DNA from 3 places in the Oceanobacillus picturae genome. Region 3 is predicted to be linked to each of the others. Evidence: predicted binding sites of a transcription regulator. Region 3 holds the regulator's gene; each other region holds the start of a gene.
What was found. The regulator Rex, encoded in region 3, represses fermentation and respiration genes when NADH is low (regulators of the CRP and FNR family bind a similar motif). The targets are predictions, from matches to a motif close to TTGTGAAATATTTCACAA.

Region 1: a site for Rex is predicted at 3,471-3,488, ahead of BN988_RS04860 (hydroxymethylglutaryl-CoA synthase). Genes of this name have one in related genera too.
Region 2: a site for Rex is predicted at 5,078-5,095, ahead of qoxA (cytochrome aa3 quinol oxidase subunit II). Genes of this name have one in related genera too.

The regions. Positions count from the first base shown of each region.
Region 1 covers NZ_CCAX010000001.1:960,046-968,287, reverse strand. The annotation lists gene BN988_RS04880 (fumarylacetoacetate hydrolase family protein) at 1-178, shown strand, start outside; gene BN988_RS04875 (LCP family protein) at 426-1,355, opposite strand; gene BN988_RS04870 (DUF1232 domain-containing protein) at 1,546-2,178, shown strand; gene rodA (rod shape-determining protein RodA) at 2,191-3,363, shown strand; gene BN988_RS04860 (hydroxymethylglutaryl-CoA synthase) at 3,527-4,699, shown strand; gene BN988_RS04855 (aldehyde dehydrogenase family protein) at 4,785-6,236, opposite strand; gene BN988_RS04850 (YjbE family putative metal transport protein) at 6,398-7,051, shown strand; gene BN988_RS04845 (GNAT family N-acetyltransferase) at 7,083-7,601, shown strand; gene BN988_RS04840 (phosphotransferase family protein) at 7,660-8,242, shown strand, end outside.
Region 2 covers NZ_CCAX010000002.1:86,310-94,551, reverse strand. The annotation lists gene helD (RNA polymerase recycling motor HelD) at 1-23, opposite strand, end outside; gene BN988_RS11535 (hypothetical protein) at 378-608, shown strand; gene BN988_RS11530 (hypothetical protein) at 801-1,046, shown strand; gene qoxD (cytochrome aa3 quinol oxidase subunit IV) at 1,097-1,381, opposite strand; gene qoxC (cytochrome aa3 quinol oxidase subunit III) at 1,382-1,978, opposite strand; gene qoxB (cytochrome aa3 quinol oxidase subunit I) at 1,978-3,924, opposite strand; gene qoxA (cytochrome aa3 quinol oxidase subunit II) at 4,095-5,024, opposite strand; gene thrS (threonine--tRNA ligase) at 5,527-7,443, opposite strand; T-box leader at 7,486-7,705, opposite strand; T-box leader at 7,838-8,061, opposite strand.
Region 3 covers NZ_CCAX010000002.1:341,476-349,717, forward strand. The annotation lists gene tsaD (tRNA (adenosine(37)-N6)-threonylcarbamoyltransferase complex transferase subunit TsaD) at 1-585, shown strand, start outside; gene BN988_RS12835 (FtsW/RodA/SpoVE family cell cycle protein) at 820-1,992, shown strand; gene BN988_RS12840 (ABC-F family ATP-binding cassette domain-containing protein) at 2,038-3,963, opposite strand; gene BN988_RS12845 (redox-sensing transcriptional repressor Rex) at 4,219-4,875, shown strand; gene BN988_RS12855 (hypothetical protein) at 5,391-6,386, shown strand; gene BN988_RS12860 (YdiK family protein) at 6,422-6,622, opposite strand; gene BN988_RS12865 (CPBP family intramembrane glutamic endopeptidase) at 6,653-7,366, opposite strand; gene groES (co-chaperone GroES) at 7,649-7,933, shown strand; gene groL (chaperonin GroEL) at 8,006-8,242, shown strand, end outside.

The DNA.
Region 1 (8,242 bases), on a different contig from region 3:
GATTGTCACCATTGAAGAGATGATTCGTTACTTATCTCATGTGATGACATTACAGCCAGGAGACGTTATCTTAACGGGAAGCCCTGTTGGTGCAGAAATGGTTGGGGGAAATATAATGGTAGAGTGCACCATTGAAGGCATAGGGACATTACGTAATGAAACGAAAGTTAGTTATTAGATGAAAATTTGGTAGTTTCTCTGTTAAGAAAATTGGTACCGAGCCAGCATAGTAGATTCTAACTTTTGTGGATCAGTACTTAACCACAAAACTTGAATTTTTTCTATAATAAAAGGTTCTGAATTCGGAACTTACTTTCCAGGTGCTATTCCGTATTACACGTGAAATAGCACCTTTTATTTTCTGAGAAATTCGCTATCAGTTAAATTCACGTGCGTCTTTCATTTAATAGCTCAGGAAAATTTATCTATCTTGATAAAAAGTCCTCTAAGGCTTGTTTATTTTGATCAAAATCTATATCTAATACAGCCCCGACATTGACACGTTGGTTTGTGAATGATCCGTCAACTGGTAGTCTCATTGTCTCGACATCTTGATCTGAAGTTAGTAACCCTTTTCCAATTGAAAATAAGATATTATTACTAATATTTGTATCAACATAGCCTGTTGCTATACCTAGTGTCTTAGGTAATTTTACTATACTATTCACTGAAATTGCCTCATCTTTTAGTTTTGACAGAACTTCCTGCTGGCGTCTTACCCTTCCGAAATCACTTTCACTATCTTTCCGAAAACGTACATAACCTAAAAGTTCCTCGCCGTGTAAGGTTTGTTCTCCTTTTTCTAGCGTCATTCCAATATTCTTTGACATTTTTTTTGCTATATTTATATTTAGACCGTCCGGTGCAATTACATCTACTATTTTAGGGAACCCGTTAAAGTCTACAATCGCATAATAATTTATATCTGTATCAAAGTTTTGTTTAATTGTTTGTCTAAGTAGTTCGGGGCCGCCAAAAGAATAAGCTGCATTTAACTTATTCATTCCGTATCCTGGGATGTCTACATAAATATCGCGCATTAAAGATACTACTTTTACTTCATTCGTATTTTGATTATAGTAACCAATCATTAAGGTGTCTGAACGACCTTGCTCTCCCTCTCTTGCGTCTGATCCGATTAAAAGCACCTTTACTTCTCCAAACTTTACTTCCTCCCCTGCAAAGTCTGTATGCACTGCTTCGCTATCCGAGGAATTTTCCTTTTTTGCTGCGGATAAACCTTGATTAAACTGAATGATGCTATATGTAACTACTCCTCCAATTATTAGAACGAAAGTAAGCATACTAAGCTTTATTCTTTTCTTTAATTTTGATTTCTTTTTTAATCTCCCCATGTTAATGACACTCCTTGTATTAATTTATGTAAACTATATGATAATGTTGACAAAATGTCAAAGTGCTAATTACTTGTTAAATTAATATTTAATTAGATGCTTGTTTAATAAATTGACAAATTGTCAACGATACTGTAAATTGCGATATAGATGAGGTATTCAAGACATTATAGATAGGTGGACATAAAAAATGACTACAGAATTTGGTGGATTTTTGAAAAAACAATTACAGATAAACGGTCTCACCATGCGTAAATTTAGTGAAATGACCAATATAGAAACTTCGAGCATTTCTAGAATTATTAATGGCAAGAGGAAAGCTAACATCCATCATTTAAGGGCTTTTTCTGAAGCCATAAATATACCAATAGAGGAGCTTTTGAAAGTTGCTGGTTATGCTAATCATTCTATTTCGAATAATAATGAGGAAAAAGTAGAAAAGCATATCCAACAGCTAATACAGGTTATCGAAACTTCCGATATGGACCACCATGAATTTTCAATTGATCGTTTGGAGAAACAGTTGAAAAATCACAGACAACACGCAATGACAGAAGAGGGGCAGGAAACGATAAAGGAGAAATTTAAAAGTAAGATAAAGCGTATTGGTGCTGCTGGCCCGTTTATACAACAATTAGAAAAGATGTATGAGCAGTTTACATCTGGGAATGTAACAATAAAGCATCAACTCATAATGGGCGGAGCTCTACTATACTTTGTTTTAACATTGGATTTAATTCCTGACTATCTCTTTCCTATTGGGTATATAGATGATGCTATTGCAGTACAATTAACTGTAAGCATGCTGGCTAAACAAGGATAGGATTTGGCTTTTATGAACTCGAAAAAACATGTAATTGATTATACATTATTATTTGTTATATTTTGTTTCTTCCTATTTAGTTTGATAGCAGTTTATAGTGGTTCTGGGCAATATGAGTCGGCTGACTCTTTTTATTTTTTGAAACGACAAATATTTTGGTATATATTGGGCTTTGCTGTTTTAGCTGCCTTTGCGCTATTGGACTATGATCTAATAAAGCGATGGAGTTTCTATTTATATCTATTTAGTGTGCTATTACTTATTTATGTACATTTTTTTGGTGTGATTAAAAACGGTTCCCAACGGTGGATTAACTTTGGTTTATTTGAATTACAACCTTCTGAGTTTTTGAAGTTTTCTCTGGTTCTATACCTTGCGACCATTTTAAATAAGGTTGGTAACAAAAGGCTCTCATTTAAAAAGAGTATACCGATTATAATAAAAATTGGCATTGTTACCCTTGTTCCATTCGTTTTGGTGTTAGTACAGCCAGATTTGGGTTCTGCCCTCATGGTAGGAATGGCTGCCGCTACTATGTTGTTTATATCGGTGATTTCGAGCAAGATGGTTCTGCTTATTCTTATTGGAGTAGTCGCTCTAGTTTCTGTAATTGTATGTCTCTACTTTGTTGCACCAGAATTATTGATGCAAATCTTTAAACCCCATCAGCTATCTAGAATTTATGGTTGGTTAGACCCTGAACATTTTCCTTCCAACTCTGGATATCAGCTGAAACAAGCAAGAATGGGGATAGGATCAGGGCAGTTAACTGGAAATGGTTTTAATCAAGGAGTGCAAATTCAAAGTGGAAAGGTTCCTGAGGCACATACAGACTTTATTTTTGCGGTGATTGGTGAAGAATTCGGCTTCATTGGTGCTTGTATTTTAGTATTTCTCTATTTCTTTCTTATTTATCGAATTGTACTAGCTACTTTAAATGCAAAGAACCTTTTTGGAGCATACATAGGAATAGGAATTATAGCTTTAATTGCTTTTCAAGTATTTCAAAACATTGGAATGACAATCGGATTAATGCCAATAACAGGGCTTGCCTTGCCATTTATAAGCTATGGAGGTAGTGCATTGTTAACTAACATGGCAGCGATTGGTCTCATACTCAGTATTCAGATGCGAACTAGGAAACATAATTTGTTTGATAAAGGTTTTTCAAACAACTCCGATTAAGGCGTTGATGAAACGTTAAATGAATACTCTGTACACATGAATTGTTTTTGAATAGAAAAAAGTATATTATTAATCTTATATTGCATTAAACTTGAAGGACTTCATTTTTGTGAAATACATCACTTGTAAAATAGTAGAAATTTAGTAGCAAAGGAGCAGGACATTGAAAATAGGTATTGATAAAATTGGTTTTTACGCACCACACTTATATGTAGATATGAATAAACTAGCAATTGCAAGAGACGTGGAACCTGCTAAATTCACGATAGGCATTGGACAAGAAGAAATGGCGTTTGCTCCAATAACACAGGATACGGTAACACTTGCAGCCAATGCTGCCTTAAATATTTTAGACGAAACGGATAAACAAAAGATTGACTTTGTCATTTTCGGTACAGAAACAGGTATCGACAGCTCAAAAGCATCAGCTGTTTATGTGCATGATCTGCTTGGGATAAATCCTGATGCACGTAGTATTGAAATGAAACAAGCTTGTTATGCAGCAACAGCAGCCATCCAGATGGCTAAAGGTCATATTGCGTTAAATCCAGAAAGCAAAGTATTAGTACTTGCATCTGACATTGCCCGATATGGACTTCGTACTGGTGGGGAAGCTACACAAGGAGCAGGAGCGGTTGCCATGTTAATTAGTGCTGACCCGAAAATACTTGCGCTTGAGGAGAAAAGTGCTTACCATACGAGTGATGTGATGGATTTTTGGCGCCCTACTTATACAGATAAAGCAATCGTTGACGGTAAACTATCAAATGAACAATACATTGAATTTTTTGCGAAGGTTTGGGAGCAATATAAAGTAAAAACAGACGCTTCCTTCTCTGATTTCGAAGCAATTTGCTTCCATCTACCATATACCAAGATGGGGCAAAAAGCATTAAAGCCACTCTTACCTGAGACTGATGAAGTTACACAAAACAGATTGTTAGAAAATAATGAAGCAAGCAAAACGTATAATAAGCGTATTGGTAATATTTATACCGGCTCACTTTACCTCAGCCTGCTATCTCTATTGGAAACAAAAGAGGATTTGGAGGAAGGCGCAAGAATCGGGTTATTCAGCTACGGTTCTGGTGCTGTAGGCGAATTCTTTTCCGGTATTTTGCAGCCGGGCTTTAGAAGTGCTCTGCAGCCTGCTAGGCATAGAGAAATACTTGATTCAAGAAAAGAGATTGATGTTGCCGAATATGAGGAACGATTTAATAACACACTTCCAACCGATGGCTCTACTCTAGAACTAGAGAAGGAAGATGATCCTTCATCTATTTACTTAGCTGGCATAAAAAATCATATGCGTCAGTATGTAAATGATAATAGGTAGTAATATACCGGTGCTTACTGTTTAATCAAATAAAATCCCAAGATACAACACATGTATCTTGGGATTTTTGTTCTATAATATCTTATTAAAATGGATACTCTCGATTCTCTGCCTGTACACTAATCCATTGCGTGGTTGTAAATTCATCCATAATCCATTCGCCATTAAAGCGCCCGATGCCTGATTGCTTTTCACCACCAAACGGCATATGTGCTTCGTCATTAACGGACATATCATTAATATGGACCATCCCAGTTTCAATACGTTTGGCAACCTGCATGCCTCGATAGCGATCTTTTGTAAAGATAGACCCACTTAATCCATAAGGGGAATCATTGGCAATTTTAATTGCCGTTTCTTCATCTGCTGCACGAAGAAGGGAAGCCACAGGTCCAAATACTTCTTCTTTCGCTGCGGGCATATCGTTAGTAACTTCTGATAAAATAACTGGTTTTATAACATTTCCCTCTGTCTTAAATTCTGTGTGGAGCTTGGCACCTTGATCGATTGTACTTTCTACAAGCTCCTGTATATGCTCTATCTGTCCTTGGTTAATAATCGGACCGATTAACACACCGTCTTCTGCAGGATCTCCTGCCTTAAGTCTTTCGGCAGCTTGCGTGAATGCTGAGACAAAGTCATCGTAAATACTATCGTCTATGATAATGCGATTCAGTGATAGACAAATCTGTCCTTGGTGAAGGAAAGAACCGAAAACGGCTGCTTCGGCTGCTTTCTCAATATCTGCATCCTTCAGTACGAGCATTACATTATTACCGCCAAGTTCAAGAGAGGTCTCTTTTAAATGTTTACTTGCAAGTTGAGCGATATGCTTCCCTACCTCTGTCGACCCAGTGAATGAGATGAGTTTAGGGACTGGATGCTCGACAAATTCATCTCCGATCTCAGAACCACGTCCAGCTACTACATGAATGACGCCATCTGGAAAGCCTGCTTCCTGTAGTAAATCAGCAATTAACAAACCAGATGTTACGGGTGTGTCGGAAGCTGGTTTTACTACTACCGTATTCCCTGTCGCTAGAGCTGGGGCAATCGTACGCATTGCCAGATGGAATGGGAAATTCCACGGACCAATTACCCCAATTACGCCTTTGGCTGAGCGGAATGTGTAATTTTCTTTTCCTTCCGTATTAGAGGTCCCAGTTGTGCCTTGCATTCTTGTTGGGAAGGAAGCTGATTCACGGATAATTTGAATCGCTGACTGAATCTCAACTTCTGCTTTTACTTTGCTGCTGCCTGCTTCTTTGATAAGCCAATCCACAATATGTGCTTTATTGTCTTTTATTGTTTCGATTAAGTGAAGTAAATATTCCTGCTTTTTAGCCGGCTCCATTGCCTCCCATTTTGGCTGGTAGGCAGCAGCAGCTTCATATGCTTGATTTAGATCTACAGGATTTGCTGATTGAATGGTTCCTAAGGGTTCACCATTGTATGAATTATAATTTTCAACTTTTTTGCCAGAAGACCCTGTCGTCCATTTTCCATTAATAAATAGTTCCGTATATTGGTTTTGCATTTAGACCCAATCTCCTTTCCGTCTTTATAATGTAGTTTCCCTTGGAAAGATACCTGCAAACACGGAGGGCGTGTCCAGAAGAGGGAATGCTCTTTGTCTGGTCTGTCTCCTTCACTAGAATCATAGGCTATCCATAGGAAATAGATTGGGGGAGACTCGTTATGGAGATCATAGAGCCATTACTAAAGATACTGCTCGTCAATATCATACTAAGTGGAGATAATGCTGTCGTCATCGCGATGGCAAGTAGAAAATTGCCAGATCAGGTGAAACGAAAGGCTGTTATCTGGGGAACGTTTGGGGCAATAGCATTCCGAATTTTATTCGTCTTTCTTGTGCTCTACCTTTTGAAACTGCCGTGGATACACTTGATTGGAGGTTTGCTTCTTTTGTTCGTTGCTTATAAATTATTGGTGGACAAGCCGGATAAGCATCAAATAAAGGTTGGCAGCTCCTTGCAAGAAGCGATCACAATTATTATTTTTGCGGATATTTTAATGAGTCTGGACAACGTCCTAGCTATTGTAGCTATTTCCAATGGCCAGTTTTTGCTAATCATGATTGGTATCATGGTTAGCATTCCAATTATTCTTATGGCCAGTGGTCTCATTATGAAAGCTATGGAACAATATCCAAGTATCGTATATGGAGGGACAGCATTACTGGCGTGGACTGCGGGAGAAATGATAATGAAGGAGGAAAGAGTGACCCAGTTATTGGACATCTTATCTTTTCCCAAATCTATATTTCTACTTGCTCTCATTTTTCTTGTTCTAATCATTGGTGGAATTCGTCGGAGAAATCAGATAACATGATAGAATAGAAGAAAAGGAGGTGTTTTTGAGAATGATTGAAACGGATAGACTACTTCTAAGACCGTACACTGAAAAAGATTTAGATTTCTATGCAGGATTATGGGCTAATTCGAATATCGTGCGTTACATTGGAAAAGGAAAAACGAAAACATTTGCAGAAGCTAAAGATAGTTTGGGGCACTGGGTTTCGGAGTATGAGTATGGGTTTGGATTGCAGGCTGTTAAACTAAAAGCAGAAGATAAGCTGATAGGCCATGCCGGTCTGGTGAGACAAACAATTGAAGGAAAGGAAGAAATAGAAATTGGGTATTGGTTACTTCCAGATTATTGGGGGAGAGGACTAGCTAAAGAGGCGGCTATTGGATTACGAGAATATGGATTAGAGGAGAAAGGGTTAAGCAAGTTAATTAGCTTGATTAATCCGAATAACCCCGCATCCATTTTCGTTGCTAAAAAGGCAGGGCTGAGCTATGAGAAAACAGTAAGGCTTTCTGAAGGGGATACGTTAGTATATTCGATAAGAATGCATAGACAGTTCTCCTCTTCATGAGGTTCGAATATCTAGCGTTTTATATGACTCCATTTTGTTAGGAAAGGAGCAGGTTTAATTGTTAAATCGCATTCTGGATAAATTCGGGCTACAGGTTCAATCATTTCTTGAAGTAGATGATTCGCATAGCTCCACGGTATATAAATGTATTTTACATAATGGCGAAACTGTTTATTTAAAAATACCTTTTACCAGATTAAAGTATCAAAGAGAGTTAGAGGCTTATATTATTTTAATGGGCAAGGTCCCTGTCCCGGAATTGTTAGATTATTGGTCTGGTGATGAAGATTGCCCAGGAGCTCTTTTATTATCTGAATTACAAGGCAACCCATTAACACCCAATGTAACTAAAGCAGCAGCCTATCGTGTTGGGGAACTTCATGCATCCGTTCATGAAATTCAGCCGCCTGATGGTTTAAAGGGAATTGAAAATGAATTTGTGAACTGGTCTACTTTTATAGAAGAAAAGTTTTATAGTTTTGCAGAAGATGTAGAAAAAGTACTTGAGGAGCGTTTATACAATATAGCTATTAAGAAGTTTGAAAAGATGAAACGACAGCTTCCTAAACCAGACGGCCCAAGTTTTATACATATGGATTTTCGCCCAGCAAACATCATTGTGGATGAGAATAATGATGCTG
Region 2 (8,242 bases), 260 kb from region 3:
CGATCCTTTGGTCCCACGCTCATTACATCAACTCCAGTTCATTTTCGGAATATATATAGTTGACTTTACTTATCGTTAATGATACAATATATTTGGAGATAATATACATTAAGATTAACAAATAAGTAACTAACTAAGCTTACCATCTTTTACGGTACACTGCAATAGTTACTTTTTTAGGTTTTTTGTCGATTAAACTATCCTTTATACATTTAAGTAAAAGTAGCAAACCCGTTGTTTGCTACTTTTTTTGTACTTTTTTTCAAAATACTGAACTCGAAAACCCATTCACCATAATATATTTCACATTTTTGACACAAACTATTTGACAACTTTGTGAACAAGGTGAATAATATAATTATGGGAGGATGATTTCTATGAAAACAGGTAAGAAAATGTTAAATGCCGTTAAAATTGCAGGGTCAATTGTACTTACACTTGGGATCGTCATCTTTTTATACGGATTTTTCGTAAGCGATTACAGTGCAATCACAGGCATTGGCATTGGTACAATCATGGGGGCAGTATTCATCTTTTTAATGGGTGTGTTTTTTGTAGCAACGGAAGAGGTTTTAGAAAAATTTAGCAAACCGAAAATCCTTAAATAGGGAGCGCATCAGGCGTTCCTTTTTGTTTGGAAAAAATTATACACTTTCCTATACATATTTCCGTTTTTAAGTGTTGTTTTTCCAATCTCTGTTTTTCCTTTCTTGTAAAACGGGTAGAGTCTAAGTAGAGAAGTTTAAATTATTTTAGCCTCTTACACCATAGAAAGAATTTAACAGGGAAGGATGATAAAAATGAAACAACGAATTAAAATTATACGTGCCGTCAAATATACTGGCGCTGTCATCTTGACAGCAGGCATATTAATATTCTTATATGGCTTTTTCATTAGTGATAGGAGCCTTTGGACTGGTGTTGGTATCGGAACCGTAATGGGAGCAGTTTTTCTCTTCTTGATGGGTGTATTTTTTGTTGGGACAGAAGAAAAGTTGAAAGAACGTTATGGTAGGTTAGAGTCTAAAACCAAAGATTCAGAGTGAATTACTATTAAAAAAGGAGTGCTCTTAAACGAGCACTCCTTTCGTAATCCTTACATATATCCCCAAATTAATGCTAGTAATGAACCGAAGACTGTCACTACTGCAATAAAAACACCGTAATAAACATTGGATAGAATTAAACCACTATCCTCTGATTCTCTAGCATGCATGAACACCATTAATTGCAACATTGCTTGAACAAACGCTGTAACAAGTAAGATCGTCATGCCTAATGCGAACGACATATCTACGAAGTATACCAATAAAGCAACGGCTGTTAAGACAAGGGAAAATACAAATCCCATTACCTGTTTTAGTGGAAATAATTCCTTCATTTACATCATTCCTTTCAGATAGATGAAGCTGAAAATAAAGATCCAAACAACATCTAGAAAGTGCCAGTAAAGAGAGAATATAAAGGATTTATTTGCAGTTTCAGGTGTGAACCCACGTTTTGCAACTTGTATCAGGATAAATATTCCCCAGAACAAGCCTAATGTAACGTGTAATCCGTGTGTTCCTATCGTTGTTAACAATGCAGACGTGAAGGCACTTACTGTTATGCCAGCTCCTTCATGGATGTAATGATTAAACTCATAGATCTCCATACTAAGGAACCCTGCACCAAGAACAAGCGTGATGATAAAGAACGTCATCATCGCTTTCTTGTTTTTAAGCCTCATTGCATGCACCGCTAAACCAACGGTAAAACTACTTGTAAGCAGTAAAATTGTTTCAATTAATACTGGTGACAATTCAAAGATTTCTGCTCCACTCGGTCCACTTCCATGACGACCTTCTAATGTAAAGTAGGAAGCAAACAAAGTACCAAAGAGCATTATTTCTGCTCCAATAAAGATCCAGAAACCTAATATATTTAAACGGCCCTGTTCAGAGCTATACTCTAACGGCTGCGAGTGATCCAATTTCATTATTTTCCACCTCGCAATTCAGATTCTGTTTTTTCAATTTCCTCAACAGGTATGTGATACCCGTGATCTTGCTCAAAGGAACGGTGAATTAAGCATGCGACAATACCTAACAAGGCAATAGCAACACCAATCCATATGCTAAATATAAAGGAGAACCCAAGAACAAAGAACAGTGAACTCATAATAAATGGTACACCACTATTATTCGGCATGTGGATTTCCTTCAATTTTCCACTAAATAGCTTATGGCCGTTATATTTTGAATCCCAGAATGCTTCACTTGAATTCACTTGAGGAACTTCAGCAAAGTTATATTCCGGTACTGGTGTATTTGTTGCCCATTCAAGAGAACGCGCATCCCAAGGATCGCTTCCGATATCTCTTGAAGCATAGCGAGTACTGTAATAGATATTGTAAACAATTATGATAAACCCAATAGCTAACATCACTGCGCCAGCAAATGACACCATATTCCAGAAGCCAAAGCCTGTGGATTCAGAATAGGTATACATACGGCGTGCCTGACCATCCAACCCGGATATAAACATCGGGAAGAATGCTACACATGTACCGACTGAAATAAACCAAAATGCCCACTTACCAATTCGTTCGTTTAGCATAAAGCCAAACATTTTAGGCCACCAGTACGTTAGACCGGCCAGCATCGCAAATACTACACCTGGAATAATAACTAAGTGGAAATGCGCTACTAGGAACATCGTGTTGTGATATTGGTAATCAGCAGCTGACATACCAAGCATAACACCTGTTACCCCACCTATTGTAAAGATAGGCAAGAATCCTAGTGAATACATCATCGGTACTGTAAATCGGATACTCCCTTTATATAAGGTGAATAACCAGTTAAAGATTTTAATACCTGTTGGAACAGCAATCGCCATTGTGGTAATAGAGAATATACTGTTAACCATCGCTCCCTGACCCATCGTAAAGAAGTGATGGACCCATACTACGAACGATAGAAGCGAGATAATTACCATTGAAGCAACCATCGATTTGTATCCATATAAATTACGCCTTGCAAAGGTAGAAATGATTTCACTATAAACACCGAATGCTGGAAGCACTAAAATATAAACCTCCGGATGTCCCCAAACCCAGAACAGGTTGGCCCATAGCATATCCATTCCACCATTACCTGTTGTGAAGAATTGCGTGCCGAATAAACGGTCCATTGTTCCCATTGCAAGTGCAACAGTTAAAACAGGGAATGCAAAGGTAATAATTAAGTTGGTTATCAGTGCAGACCAGGTAAACATCGGCATCTTCATAAGTTTCATGCCTGGTGCACGCATTTTAAGAATTGTTACAATAAAGTTAATACCTGTTATTAAGGTACCTATACCCGCAATCTGAATGGCTATCATATAGTAATTCGTTCCGACCGACGGGCTAAACTCATTACCTGCCAACGGAAAATATGATGTCCAGCCAGAGCTTGGTGAACCACCAATAACAAAGGACAAGTTAAATAGCATCGCGCCCATAAAATAAAGCCAAAAGCTTAGTGCGTTTAAACGCGGGAATGCTACATCTCGCGCACCAATCTGTAATGGTACAACAAAGTTCATTAAGGCAATAATAAACGCCATTGCCATGAATATGATCATAACAACACCGTGTGTTGTAAATATCTCATTATAATGTTGCGAGTCGAGCAACTGAGCGTCCGGTGTAGCTAACTGTGCACGCATCATCAGTGCGTCAACGCCTCCACGGAAAAGCATAAGGAGCGCAGAAATTAAATACATAATACCAATACGCTTATGGTCAACGGTTGTTAGCCATTCGCGCCATAGATAACCCCATTTTTTAAAGAACGTTAAACCAGCGATAATTGCAAGTAGGGTAATCCCAATTGCAACCATGGAGGCATATATAATCGGACTTGGATGAGGTATCGCAAAACGTTCAAAGAACTCCATATTTTTTACTCCTTTCAAACCTGCTATAAAGTGAAACTCCATTTAAAAAGGACTGATCGAATAGTCAACCGCCTTTTCTCTTAAAAAACTTCACATGCTCAGGCCGGCATGGCAGCACATACGCTGACACACGCCGACCTTATTGTTTAAAACTAGGACATTACTTTCAATTAGTGTTCATGATCTTGCTCGGAATGGTCACTGTGTTCTTCATCTGAATGGTCAGAATGCTCATCATGGCTTTCTTCTGAATCTCCACCATGATTATGACCACCATGCTCCCCTTCTGGTGCAGGCATGAACTCTAGATGTGTACCTGTGAAGGTTTGCTGACCAAGATGGCCTGGCTCCAGAAGTTCTTCAAACTTATCTTCTGTTATTGGGTCTGCAGTCGTTTGTACTTCCTCCACCCATTCATCAAACTCATCTGGCGAGACGGCATTTACATTGAACGTTTGCTCTGCAAATCCTTCCCCACTAAAGTTAGCATTTCTACCAGAATATTCACCAGGAACATCTGCCGCTAGATGAAGCGTTGTTACCATATCGGACATCGCGTACTTCTGTCCACCCAATTGTGGTACCCAGAAAGCACTTATTGGGCCGTATGAATACAATCTAAATTCAAGCGGGCGATCTGTTGGTACATAAAGATAATTCATTGTTTCTATGTTTTCTTCCGGATAGCTAAAATGCCATTTCCAATCAGAAGAAGATGCGTAAACAACGAGTGGTTCTTCATCATACCCTTCTGGTGTTGCTTCAACCTTGTAGTTACTCTCTACCGATACAAAAGAAAGATAGGCTACAATCAGAACAGGAATCCCTACACAGATTGCCTCAACCCATACATTACCTTCAATATGTGGCGGCTTATAATCCTCCGGCTGTTTAGACGCACGATATTTAACCAGCATAAAAATTAAAATTGCAAAGACTGCAATGACAATAAACGACATAATTCCAATGGAAAGTAAGATAACATCTGCCTGCGTCTGTGCTTGTGGTCCCTTTGGATCCAATACAGCTAATGGCTCACAGCCTGTTAATACAGTAAGTACAGTGAGGATAGCTGCTAGTATCATCCATTTTATTTTCATAGAGATACTCCTTCCTTATAAATTAGCTATATTCTAAAACTACAAAACTATTATTGTTACAAACTTCACAAACATAGTATTATCTTAATACCAGATAAGGAGAAAAACAATTAAAAAGTATTTTCTGTCATAAAATGTTCATGGAAATTAGAACAAAAAGTGAACATTTTACAAATGGGGTTTCATAAGCACTTTTAGGAGAGAACATTAGCCCTGACAGGTTAGCTCAATTGCAGCGTTAGCTTGGTTGATTGGATTGCATTTCTGATTGATTCACTAGCTCTTGTGGTTGATTGGGAGGCGTTTCTAGTCGATTCACTCGCTTTTGTGGTATTGGATATCCTTTTGTCTATTCACTCCCCCTTCTCACAAAAACAAAACCTCCGCCATCAATATCTACTAATTTCCGTAAAAAAAGCCAACCCTATAAGGCTGGCCTCTTTTTGTACCAAAATGACGATCCTTTCTAAATATATTTTAAACCAGACGCTTCGTCCAAAAGTTACCACAATACTCGTTTCGCCACTTGCTCCTCCAGTAACTCTTTAAATTTCTGGAAGGCCACTTGCTCTGTTTCTTTCACGCCATATTGTCGTACTGTAACATTTTCACTCTCTATTTCTTCATCTCCAATGACAAGTGCATAGGGAACTTTCTTTATTTGTGCTTCCCTTATTCTGTATCCTAGCTTCTCATCACGTTCATCCATGTGAACCCTAATTCCTTGTTGCCGCAATTCACCCTGAAGCTTTAGACAATAATCTACATGTACTGCAGCAACAGGAAGTAATTGCACTTGCACAGGTGCCAGCCAGACAGGAAATGCCCCGGCAAAATGCTCGATAAGAATTCCAAAGAAACGATCAATTGAGCCGTATATGGCGCGATGTATAACCACTGGCCTCTCCTTTTCCCCTTTTTCGTTAATATATGTGAGGTCAAATTTTTCCGGCATTTGAAAATCGAGTTGAATAGTGGCACACTGGTGGCTTCGCTTTAATGCATCTTTTATGTGAAAATCAATTTTCGGACCATAAAACGCACCATCTCCCTCATTCACCTGGTATGCGACACCCATTTGCTTAAGCACATTTTCTAAAGAATCTTCTGCATGGTCCCAGAGCTCATTAGACCCGAGAGATTTCTCTGGACGTGTTGATAGCTCCACAGTAAATGAAAAGCCAAATGCCCGGTACATAGCATCCACTAACCGAATTGCAGCCTTGACTTCCTCTTCAATCTGATCCTCCCTTACAAAGAGATGGGCATCATCCTGGCAAAAGGAACGAACTCGAAGCATTCCATTCAAGGCACCACTGTACTCATGCCTGTGAACCTGGCCAAATTCTGCCATCCGTATTGGTAAGTCTCTATAGGAATATAAATTATTTTTGAAAATGAGCATATGGCCTGGGCAGTTCATTGGTTTCATCGCAAATTTTGTATTGTCTACTTCAGAGAAATACATATTCTCTTTATAATGATCCCAATGGCCAGATTGTTCCCATAACCGCTGATTCATCATAAATGGTGTCCGAACTTCTTCATAACCAGCTTTTGTTTGTAGTTCCCTCGAGAATGCTTCTAACTCATTTCGGATGATTTGACCTTTTGGCAAGTAAAATGGCATCCCTGGTGCTTCCTCTGAGAACATGAACAGCTCTAGTTGTTTCCCTAACTTCCGGTGGTCACGTTTTTCCGCTTCTTCACGTAATTGAAGATATTCCTCCAACTCTTTGTTTTTACGAAACGCTACCCCATACACTCGCTGCATGACTTCATTATTCTGATCACCCTTCCAGTATGCGCCGGACACATGTGTTAGTTTAAAGGCTTTCACCAAACCAGTTCGTGGCAGGTGTGGTCCACGGCATAAATCGACAAACTCCCCTTGCTGGTAGATGGAAATCTCAGCATCCTCATCCAAATCTCCAAGGATTTCCAGCTTAAAGGATTCCCCTTTTTGTTCAAATAGCTCTCTCGCCTCTTGATACGATAACACCCTCCGTTTTATTTCCAAATTTTCCTTAATAATGCTGTTCATTTCTTTCTCAATCATTTTCAAATCCTCATGTGATAAACTCTTTGTTAGCTTAACATCATAATAAAAGCCATCTTCAATGACTGGTCCAATCCCTAATTTAACCTCATTAAAGCAGCGTTTTAATGCCTGTGCCAAGATATGTGCTGTACTATGACGCAACACACCTAATGCCTCCTCGTCCTCTAGTGTTAAAATAGATAAGGGACCACCTTTCACAAGAGGCTGCGCCATATCTACAAGCTGCCCATCAACCTTCCCTACTATCGCTCTCTTTGCCAAACTTGCACTAATGGATGCGGCAATCTCCCTAACTGTAATCCCTTTTGAATAGCTTTTGATTTGCCCATCTGGAAATTGAGCGCTTATTTTCTCCATAAAAATTCCTCCTTTAGATATTAAAAAACGCACTCATCCCAATAAAGGGACGAGTGCGTTTACTCGTGGTTCCACCCAACTTCCCAATGAAATACTTCATTGGCTTTGGACGCTTTAACGCAGCGTAGACGGTATTGGTTACTCTACTTTCCCCAATACGGCTCCAAGGTGGTGTATTATTTTCCATCACTGGGAAGTTCGCAGCAATTCTTCCCTCTCTGTTAGCTGTAAAAATAATACCTATCCTTTTCCTAGCATGTTTTTATTAGATAACTTGCCATCGATCGATTTGTCAAGATTGTGTACTGGAGTCTTCAAAATGTTACTATGTTGTCTTTTGTTCCATAGCTATAAGTTATATTTTCCTAAAATAAAAAAACACATCTATCCCGGTATAAGGGACGAATGTGTATGTTCGTGGTTCCACCCAATTTCCCAATGAAATGAAAGATTCACTGGCTTTGGTTGCTTTAACGCAGCAATTACGGTATTGGTTACTTAGTTTCCCCGATACAGCTCTGAGGTGGTACATTTATTTCCCTGCGTTAGGAAGTTTCCAGCAAGCCTTCCCTCTCTGATAACCGGTAAAATAATGCATTTCCTCTTCTTCACTACTTATAGAGGTTGTTCAAAAAATCCGGTAAAAATGACACATCGGTACTGATGACCTTCGACTAAATTCCGACACGTCCTGTGTCGAACGTCGAAGTCACCACATCCTGTGGAAGCTCGTTGGCTTGCTTTTCCGTTCCTCACGTATTAATTGCATACGTTTCGGTACTCAAAGCTACGCCGCCTC
Region 3 (8,242 bases):
ACGGAGCTAGTACTGATGAAAGAACATGGTAGCTATGAAGTCATCGGTGAAACGAGGGACGATGCGGCAGGAGAAGCTTATGATAAGGTTGCTAGAATGTTAAGTTTACCGTACCCTGGCGGACCACAAATAGATCGACTTGCAGCAGAAGGGGAAGCCAACATTAATTTCCCTCGAGCTTGGCTTGAAGAAGGTAGCTATGACTTTAGCTTTAGTGGCTTGAAGTCATCAGTGATTAACACAATTCACAATGCAAGCCAGCGTGGAGAGGAATTAAAGAGTCAAGATATTGCTGCTAGCTTTCAATCAAGTGTAGTAGACGTACTTGTTTCCAAGACATTGCGTGCTGCAAAAGAATATAAAGTAAAACAAGTAATAGTAGCAGGTGGTGTGGCAGCGAATAGTGGTTTACGTAATGCGTTGAAAGATGCCTTTGCGGATACGGAAGTCCCGCTACTCATTCCTCCTTTAAAGCTTTGTACCGATAATGCAGCCATGATTGCGGCAGCAGGCACGATCGCTTATGAACAAGGGAAAAGGGCTTCTTGGGATTTAAATGCTAACCCATCTCTTATATTAGAATAAAAAGTATCCACAGTTATGCACAAGACTGTGGGTAACCTATGAAGAAAACGGTTTACAAAGGTGTTATCTGGGGATAAAAATAGTGGATAACTTATAACTTGTTTGTGGATAATGTGCATAACTGTGTTGACAACCTTTGTTTTCGCACTTATGAAGAAATAGAACCTGTGGATATGTTAAGAAGATTTAAATCAATCGTTTGATTAAGCAAAATGGAAATTTGGTGAATGGAAGATGTCCAAAAAACAATCCTTTTATATACAGAATGACCTTATTACATTGTTTATCTTATTTGTTTCGGTGAGTCTGCTTGCAGTATACAATGCACAGCAATTGGAGCAATACGATGAAAACTTTGTATTGAAACAGATAGTCTGGTTCACGATTGGTATTTGTATTATTGCAGCAATACAGTATTTTGATCTGGATCAATTGTATAAGGCAAGTATTTTCATATACCTAACTGGCCTTTTAGTACTTGCGATTCTCCTTGTTAGTCCTGAAAGTATTGCCAAACCCGTAAATGGGGCAAAAAGTTGGTTTACCTTGCCTGGTTTATCCTTACAGCCAGGAGAATTTGCAAAAATGACAACAGTGTTATACACAGCCGCAGTAATTAGTAAGCACAAGGAAAAGTACGCTGCGAGCAATCTCAAAAGTGATTTTTTATTGTTGTTTAAAATTCTTGGTTTAACAGCACTTCCAGTCATGCTGATTATGCTGCAACCTGACTTTGGAACAGCAATGGTATATTTATTTGTCTGTGGAATGTTGATCATTTTGTCAGGTATTAGCTGGAAAATTATCGGTTCTCTTATTTTGGGGATATCTTCTTTAATTGGGGTTGTGCTTGGATTTATCGTAAGATTCCCGGACATAGCAAAAGAAATAGTCGGAAGTAGTAATGCATATCAGATTGACCGAATTATGACGTGGTTTAATCCAGATCAGCAATCACCAGATGCGACCTTCAACTTTGACCGGGCTCATATGGCACTTGGTTCTGGACAGTTATTTGGTAAAGGAATTGGTAGTTTGCAGGTTGCCACACCAGAAGCACAGACGGATTTCATCTTTTCCGTCATAGGAGAAAGCTTTGGGTTTATTGGTAGTGCATTGGTCATTTTTCTTTACTTTATGTTGCTATATAAACTAGTTACGCTTGGGTTAAGTATGTTTAAACATTCTCCTTTTGGTTCATATGTTTGTTTTGGATTTATGAGCATTCTACTTGTCCACGTCTTCCAAAATGTTGGAATGAATTTGGGGATAATGCCGATCACAGGGATCCCGCTCCTGTTGATAAGTTATGGTGGTAGTTCTGTGTTATCCACAATGATCGGATTAGGGCTTGTGTACAGAGTGGCTGTAGAGCATTCCATACAGAATGATTATCTTTTCAAATAGAACAAAACCCGCATGATTGCATGCGGGTTTTGTTATGTTTAACTATTACGCTTCTTCTTGTAAGGCTGTCCATTCTTCCATAAATCCTTCTACTTTTTGTTTTAGATTGCTTGTTTCTTCTGTTAGAGCGAGTGCCTTCTCATGGTCTTGATATACTTCAGGCCCTGTCATTTTTTCTTCTAGCTTTTCAATCTCTAACTCATATTGCTCAATAATCGTTTCTAATTCTTGAATCCGCCGTTCTTTCTTTCGTCGCTGACTTTGAAGCTGTTTCTCCATTTTGAAGTCACGTTTACGCTGGTCGGCTTTTTTAAATACTTCTTCTGTTTGCTGTAGTCTTTTGAGCTCGGCTTCTTCTTCTTTCTTCTCGATATAATAGTCATAATCGCCCAAATATATGGTGATACCATCCCGCTGCATTTCGGCTACCTGATCCGTAATTTTATTTATGAAATATCGGTCATGCGATACAAAAACAATGGTACCCGGAAAATCGAGAAGAGCTGCCTCAAGTACCTCTTTACTGTCTATATCGAGATGGTTTGTCGGTTCATCTAGGATGAGCAAATTAGCTTTCTGCATCATTAGCTTAGCTAGGGCAAGCCGTGCCTTTTCTCCACCACTAAGAGCACTTACAGGCTTCAACACATCATCCCCAGAAAAAAGGAAATTTCCAAGAATCGTGCGGATATCTTTTTCATTTTCGGTCGGATATTCATCCCACAATTCTAATAGTACAGTCTTGGAAGAAGTAAGATTGGCCTGTTCCTGATCATAATAACCAATTTGCACATTTGTTCCGATTTGAATGTTGCCACCGTTAGGGGTGAGTTTGCCCATGATGGCCTTTAGTAACGTCGTTTTACCGACCCCGTTTGGTCCGACCAAGGCAATTCTTTCGCCTCTATTCACATGAAGTTTAACGTCTTCAAAGATGTTTTCGGTTGCATCACCATAACCAAAAGCAAGCTGATCTATTTTTAATACATCATTCCCACTGCGTCGGTTAATTTGGAAAGAAAACGAAGCGGAGGATTCATCGCCTTGAGGCCTATCCAATCTTTCTATTTTCTCCAGTTGCTTTCTTCTGCTTTGTGCTCGTTTCGTGGTAGAAGCTCGTACAATATTTCGCTGCACGAAGTCTTCAAGCTTTTTGATTTCAGACTGTTGTTTCTCAAATTCCTTTAAGTCCTTCTCATAATCCAAGGCCTTTTGATCAAGGAATTTACTATAGCTTCCATGGTACTTCTTTGTTCTGTGTCGAGAGATTTCGTAAACAATCGATACTGTTTTGTCCAAGAAGTATCTATCATGGGAGACAATTACAACTGCCCCTGGGTAGCTGACTAAATAGTTTTCAAGCCATCCAAGTGTATCAATATCTAAATGGTTTGTCGGCTCATCTAGAATAAGGAGTTGTGGTTTGGTGAGCAATAGCTTACCTAAAGCAAGGCGTGTTTTTTGGCCACCACTCAGCTCTGTAATCGGTGTACTATAATCATAATCTTGAAAATGTAGCCCTGTCAGAACTGCTTTAATATCCGCTTCATAGGTATATCCACCACTTTGTTGATACACCTGCTGTAATTGATCATAATCATGTAGTAATTTTTGATAAGCGGTTTCAGTTAAACTTGCTGTATCCGCCATTTGGTTTTCAAGCTTGCGAATTTCTTCTTCCTTGCTTACTAGTTCAGAAAACACACCTAGCATCTCATCCCATATAGTTAGGTTGGAGTCGAGAGCAGTATGCTGGGAAAGATAACCAAGGCTCAAATCCTTTGGTTTAAAAAGTTCCCCGCTATCATATGTTAATTCACCGGCCATGATCTTTAAAAGCGTGGATTTACCAGCACCATTTCTACCTACTAGCGCGATTCTGTCGTTCTCTTTTACTTCTAATTTTATATTTGATAGTATTTCATCCGCTCCGAAGGCTTTTGAAATGCCATTAACCTGCATAAGTATCATCTCTGTCACCTCATCTCTCTTAGTTTACCTTACCTAGACACATCAGTAAAATACAAGATGCTGTAAAAAATTTCATAATGAATTGTGAAAAGAATCACGACTTATTATGAAGTTTCTGCTAAAATAGAGGGAGAGAGAAATGAAAAATAGACCAATTTTACCATAAAACATAGCATTTTTAGCAGAGTGGGCAATGCCTTGCTCTGTGAAAGATAGTTTTAATACATAATTACTGTACCGAAAGAAGGAATAACGATGGATCAAAATAAAATACCACAAGCGACTGCTAAACGATTGCCATTATATTACCGCTTTCTTAATAACTTAAATCACCAAGGTAAAAAACGTGTCTCTTCCAAGGAACTAAGTGAAGCAGTAAAAGTAGATTCCGCCACGATACGCAGAGACTTCTCCTACTTTGGTGCGCTTGGTAAGAAGGGGTATGGATACAATGTTGAATATTTGCTTGGTTTCTTCAGGAAAACCTTGGACCAAGACGAGTTAACCGATGTTGCCTTAATTGGTGTTGGTAATCTTGGTACCGCATTCTTGCATTATAACTTTATGAAAAATAATAATATAAAGATCCAAATGGCATTTGATGCAGATGAAAACAAGGTTGGCTCTACTATTGGTGGGGTTCCTATTTATCACATTAAGGATATGGAAGAAAAGCTTAATGGGATTAAGGTCGCCATTTTGACCATTCCAGCGAGTGAAGCAGACGGGATCACAGATCGGCTTGTTGAGCATGGCATCACGGGTATACTCAACTTCACCCCAGCCAGAATATCGGTACCTAGCCATATTCGTGTTCACCACATTGATCTCGCAGTAGAACTGCAAGCATTAGTGTATTTCCTAAAACATTATCCACTTGTATCGGAAGAGATAGAAGAAATAGAAGAATAAAGTCATGTTGGCAAAGCCCTTCGATTTTGAAGGGCTTTTTACTTTGTCTGACTAGGGAGTTTGGCAGATGAATAGAAAAAGAGAAGATCAGGGCTGTTCTAATCAATCAGAAGAGCGATTTAATCGATGACAAGAGCGTTGCAATCAACGAGAAGAGCGATCTAATCGATGACATGATCGTCGCAATCAACGAGAAGAGCGATCCAATCGATTAGAGGAGCGTCGCAATCAACGAAAATAGCGATCCAATCGATTAGAGGATCTTCGCAATCAACCAGAAGTACCTTCCAATCAACCAGAAGAGCCTCCCAATCAATCAAACACCGCTTCCAATCCAGCATGCACTCCCACACCTTGTATTAAACAAACTACATTTTTAAAAAAATAGTCAAAAATACCTGTTTTATCAGAAAATTATTTAGGGAATAAGACATCTGTCTATTCACTTAGTAATGAGGTATGATTATGACTGGTTTGCTGTTGCAGGATAACTTAACTTTAGGAGGTAAGGAAATATGAAAAAATTTATAGTTCTTATAACAGTACTTATTATTGCTTTATTCCTTAGTGCGTGCTCTGAGTCAACGAGCAGTGAAGAACCAAGTGATGAGAAAGAAAAAGAAGAAGAAACAGAAGCGGCGGAAGAGCCAGAGGAAGAGGCTGTTCCGGAAGATGATGAATTGTTTGAGGTGCTAGAGGTGAATATTCAGTCTATGATGGATCAAGACATAGATGCCCATATGGAAACCATACATAGCGAATCCCCTGCCTACAACAGTACAAAAGACTTATTAGACCAGGTATCTGCTTACACATTGGATATGCAGTTGTCTGACCTAGCTGTTGAAGAGAAATCGGAAGAAGAAGCACGAGTCGCTTATACACAGACTTCCATGAAAGTAGATGGACCAGAATACCAGAATAACCTTACGAAGGGTGTTCATACATTGAAACCTGAGGACGGGGTATGGAAGATTTATGGATCAGAAGTAAAAGAAACCATTCCACTCGATGAAAACGGTGAAGAGATAGAAGAAGGAGCAGCTGAAGATGTTGCGATGGAAGGGCAGTATGCTGATTTGATCACTTCATTGGAAATGCCTTTTGATAGCGAAAAATGGGTGCTTGGCAATTATAATGAAGCCCAAGGAGAAGGAATTGCAGAATTTCTTATTAATGGTGAAACGTTTGAGAATTATACAGAGCTATTAACGGTTCACGTTTTCCCAGATGCAGCGGCTAATGGCGGTATTACCACGTTTGTTGAAGCGATGGAAACGAATTTAACGAGTATGATAGACGGAGAACTGGAATTTAATCGGCTGGAAGAAACGGATCAGGAGGTTATCTACGAGTTTAGTGTAACGGACGATAGCACACAATATGATCAGGAAGAAGTAGCGCGTGCCTTTAGTAAAGATGGCCACCTTTATGTTATTCGTTACACGACGATGGAAAAAATGATTGAGAATAAAGAGGATTGGTTAGATAAACTAAAGAACGTAAAATAAATCGCAACCATACAAAAGGAGCAGCATTCTACATGCTACTCCTTTTTATTCTTTTTAATGCGAAAATGTAAACTGATTAATCGTATACTTACACCAAATTCAAGGGTGGCAAACAGCGCCAGAACCATTGTGGTGATATTCCAAATTGTGTCCTGTGCGCTAAGAATGGCAATGTAGATAAAAAACACTCCCATTACAAAGTAAATGGCGGCCATTGTTTTTGGTGAAATTTTCATGGGTAAACCTCCAACGTGGTAATCTTTCACCTAGAATCCAAAGATAATCGCTTGCAAGTCCTGTAATTGCTTTTGCATTCTCTCGATATCTTCTGGTGTCAGATTGTATTGCAGCAGGACAACAATTGAGTTCATTGCTGCATGTACAAAGATAGGAACTAATATGCGCTTCGTTTTTACATAAAGAAAAGCAAACACAAGACCCATTGAACCGTACACTAGAATATGCTGTGGCTCTCCGTGGATGATACCGAAAATGAAGGCGGAAATTAATGCTGCGATAAAAAAGTTTGTTCTCATGTAAAGTTGCCCAAAAATAATCTTTCGAAAGATTATTTCTTCGAGTACTGGTGCGATAATTGCTGGGACTAGGAGAAATAAAGGAGTAGCCCGAGCGATATTCATAATATTTTGCGTGTTCTCGGATCCTGGGTCAATTCCAAAGATTTGCATTTCCAGCATAGCTGCAATTCCTTGGGAGAAGTAGGCCATAAACACACCAATTATCGACCAGGCCACCGCAACTCCAACACGAGAAGCTTCGTGGCTTCGTGTCATTTGCATGTCTTTTCTTAAAAGCAACAGTACAACGATTAAACCTAGTATAAAGCTAATAATTGCCCAATAGGTGACTGCCTGATACCTTGTAATTTCAAATGTAACAAGCAAAAGCGGGGCCATCAGGATCCCTGAGAACTGCATAATGATGTAAGAGATAATGACCCACCAATAACGTTTTGGCAAAATACAACGACTCCTTTAGCGAACATGTAGTGTTATTTATAATATATGTGCGTATTTAATGGACTAGTAGAATATTATTTGCATTCATTAAGTATTCTATCATAAATTAGTACGAGGTTATAACAGAAGCACTTCTCCCGATATAAACAAAAAATCTTAAATTCGTGAGTTCAATGCTTGCATTTTTTTAACAATTTATTTATCATATTAATTGGAATTAGCACTCGGTTATGTAGAGTGCTAACACAAAAAAACATATTTAGAATTAAGGAGGCTTTCTACATGATTAAACCACTAGGAGATCGTGTTGTCATCGAGCTTGTTGAACAGGAAGAAAAAACTGCAAGCGGTATCGTACTTCCAGATTCTGCAAAAGAAAAACCACAAGAAGGTAAGGTTGTTGCTGTAGGTTCTGGTCGCGTAACAGAAAATGGAGAAAAAGTCGCGCTAGAAGTAGCAGAAGGCGACCGTATCATTTTCTCAAAGTTTGCCGGTACAGAAGTTAAATATGAAGGCACAGAATACTTAATTCTTCGCGAAAACGACATTTTAGCTGTAGTTAGCTAAGCGGGCCGTATAAGTACATTCACATAATTCATATGTATTGAAAATAGATAATAATCAAGGAGGGCTTTATCAATGGCTAAAGAAATTAAATTTAGTGAAGACGCACGTCGCGCGATGCTTCGTGGTGTTGATACATTAGCAGATGCTGTAAAAGTTACTTTAGGACCAAAAGGGCGTAACGTCGTTCTAGATAAAAAATTTGGTTCTCCACTAATCACAAATGATGGTGTAACGATCGCAAAAGAAATTGAATTAGAAGATCAGTTCGAAAACATGGGTGCACAGCTTGTTTCTGAAGTAGCTTCTAAA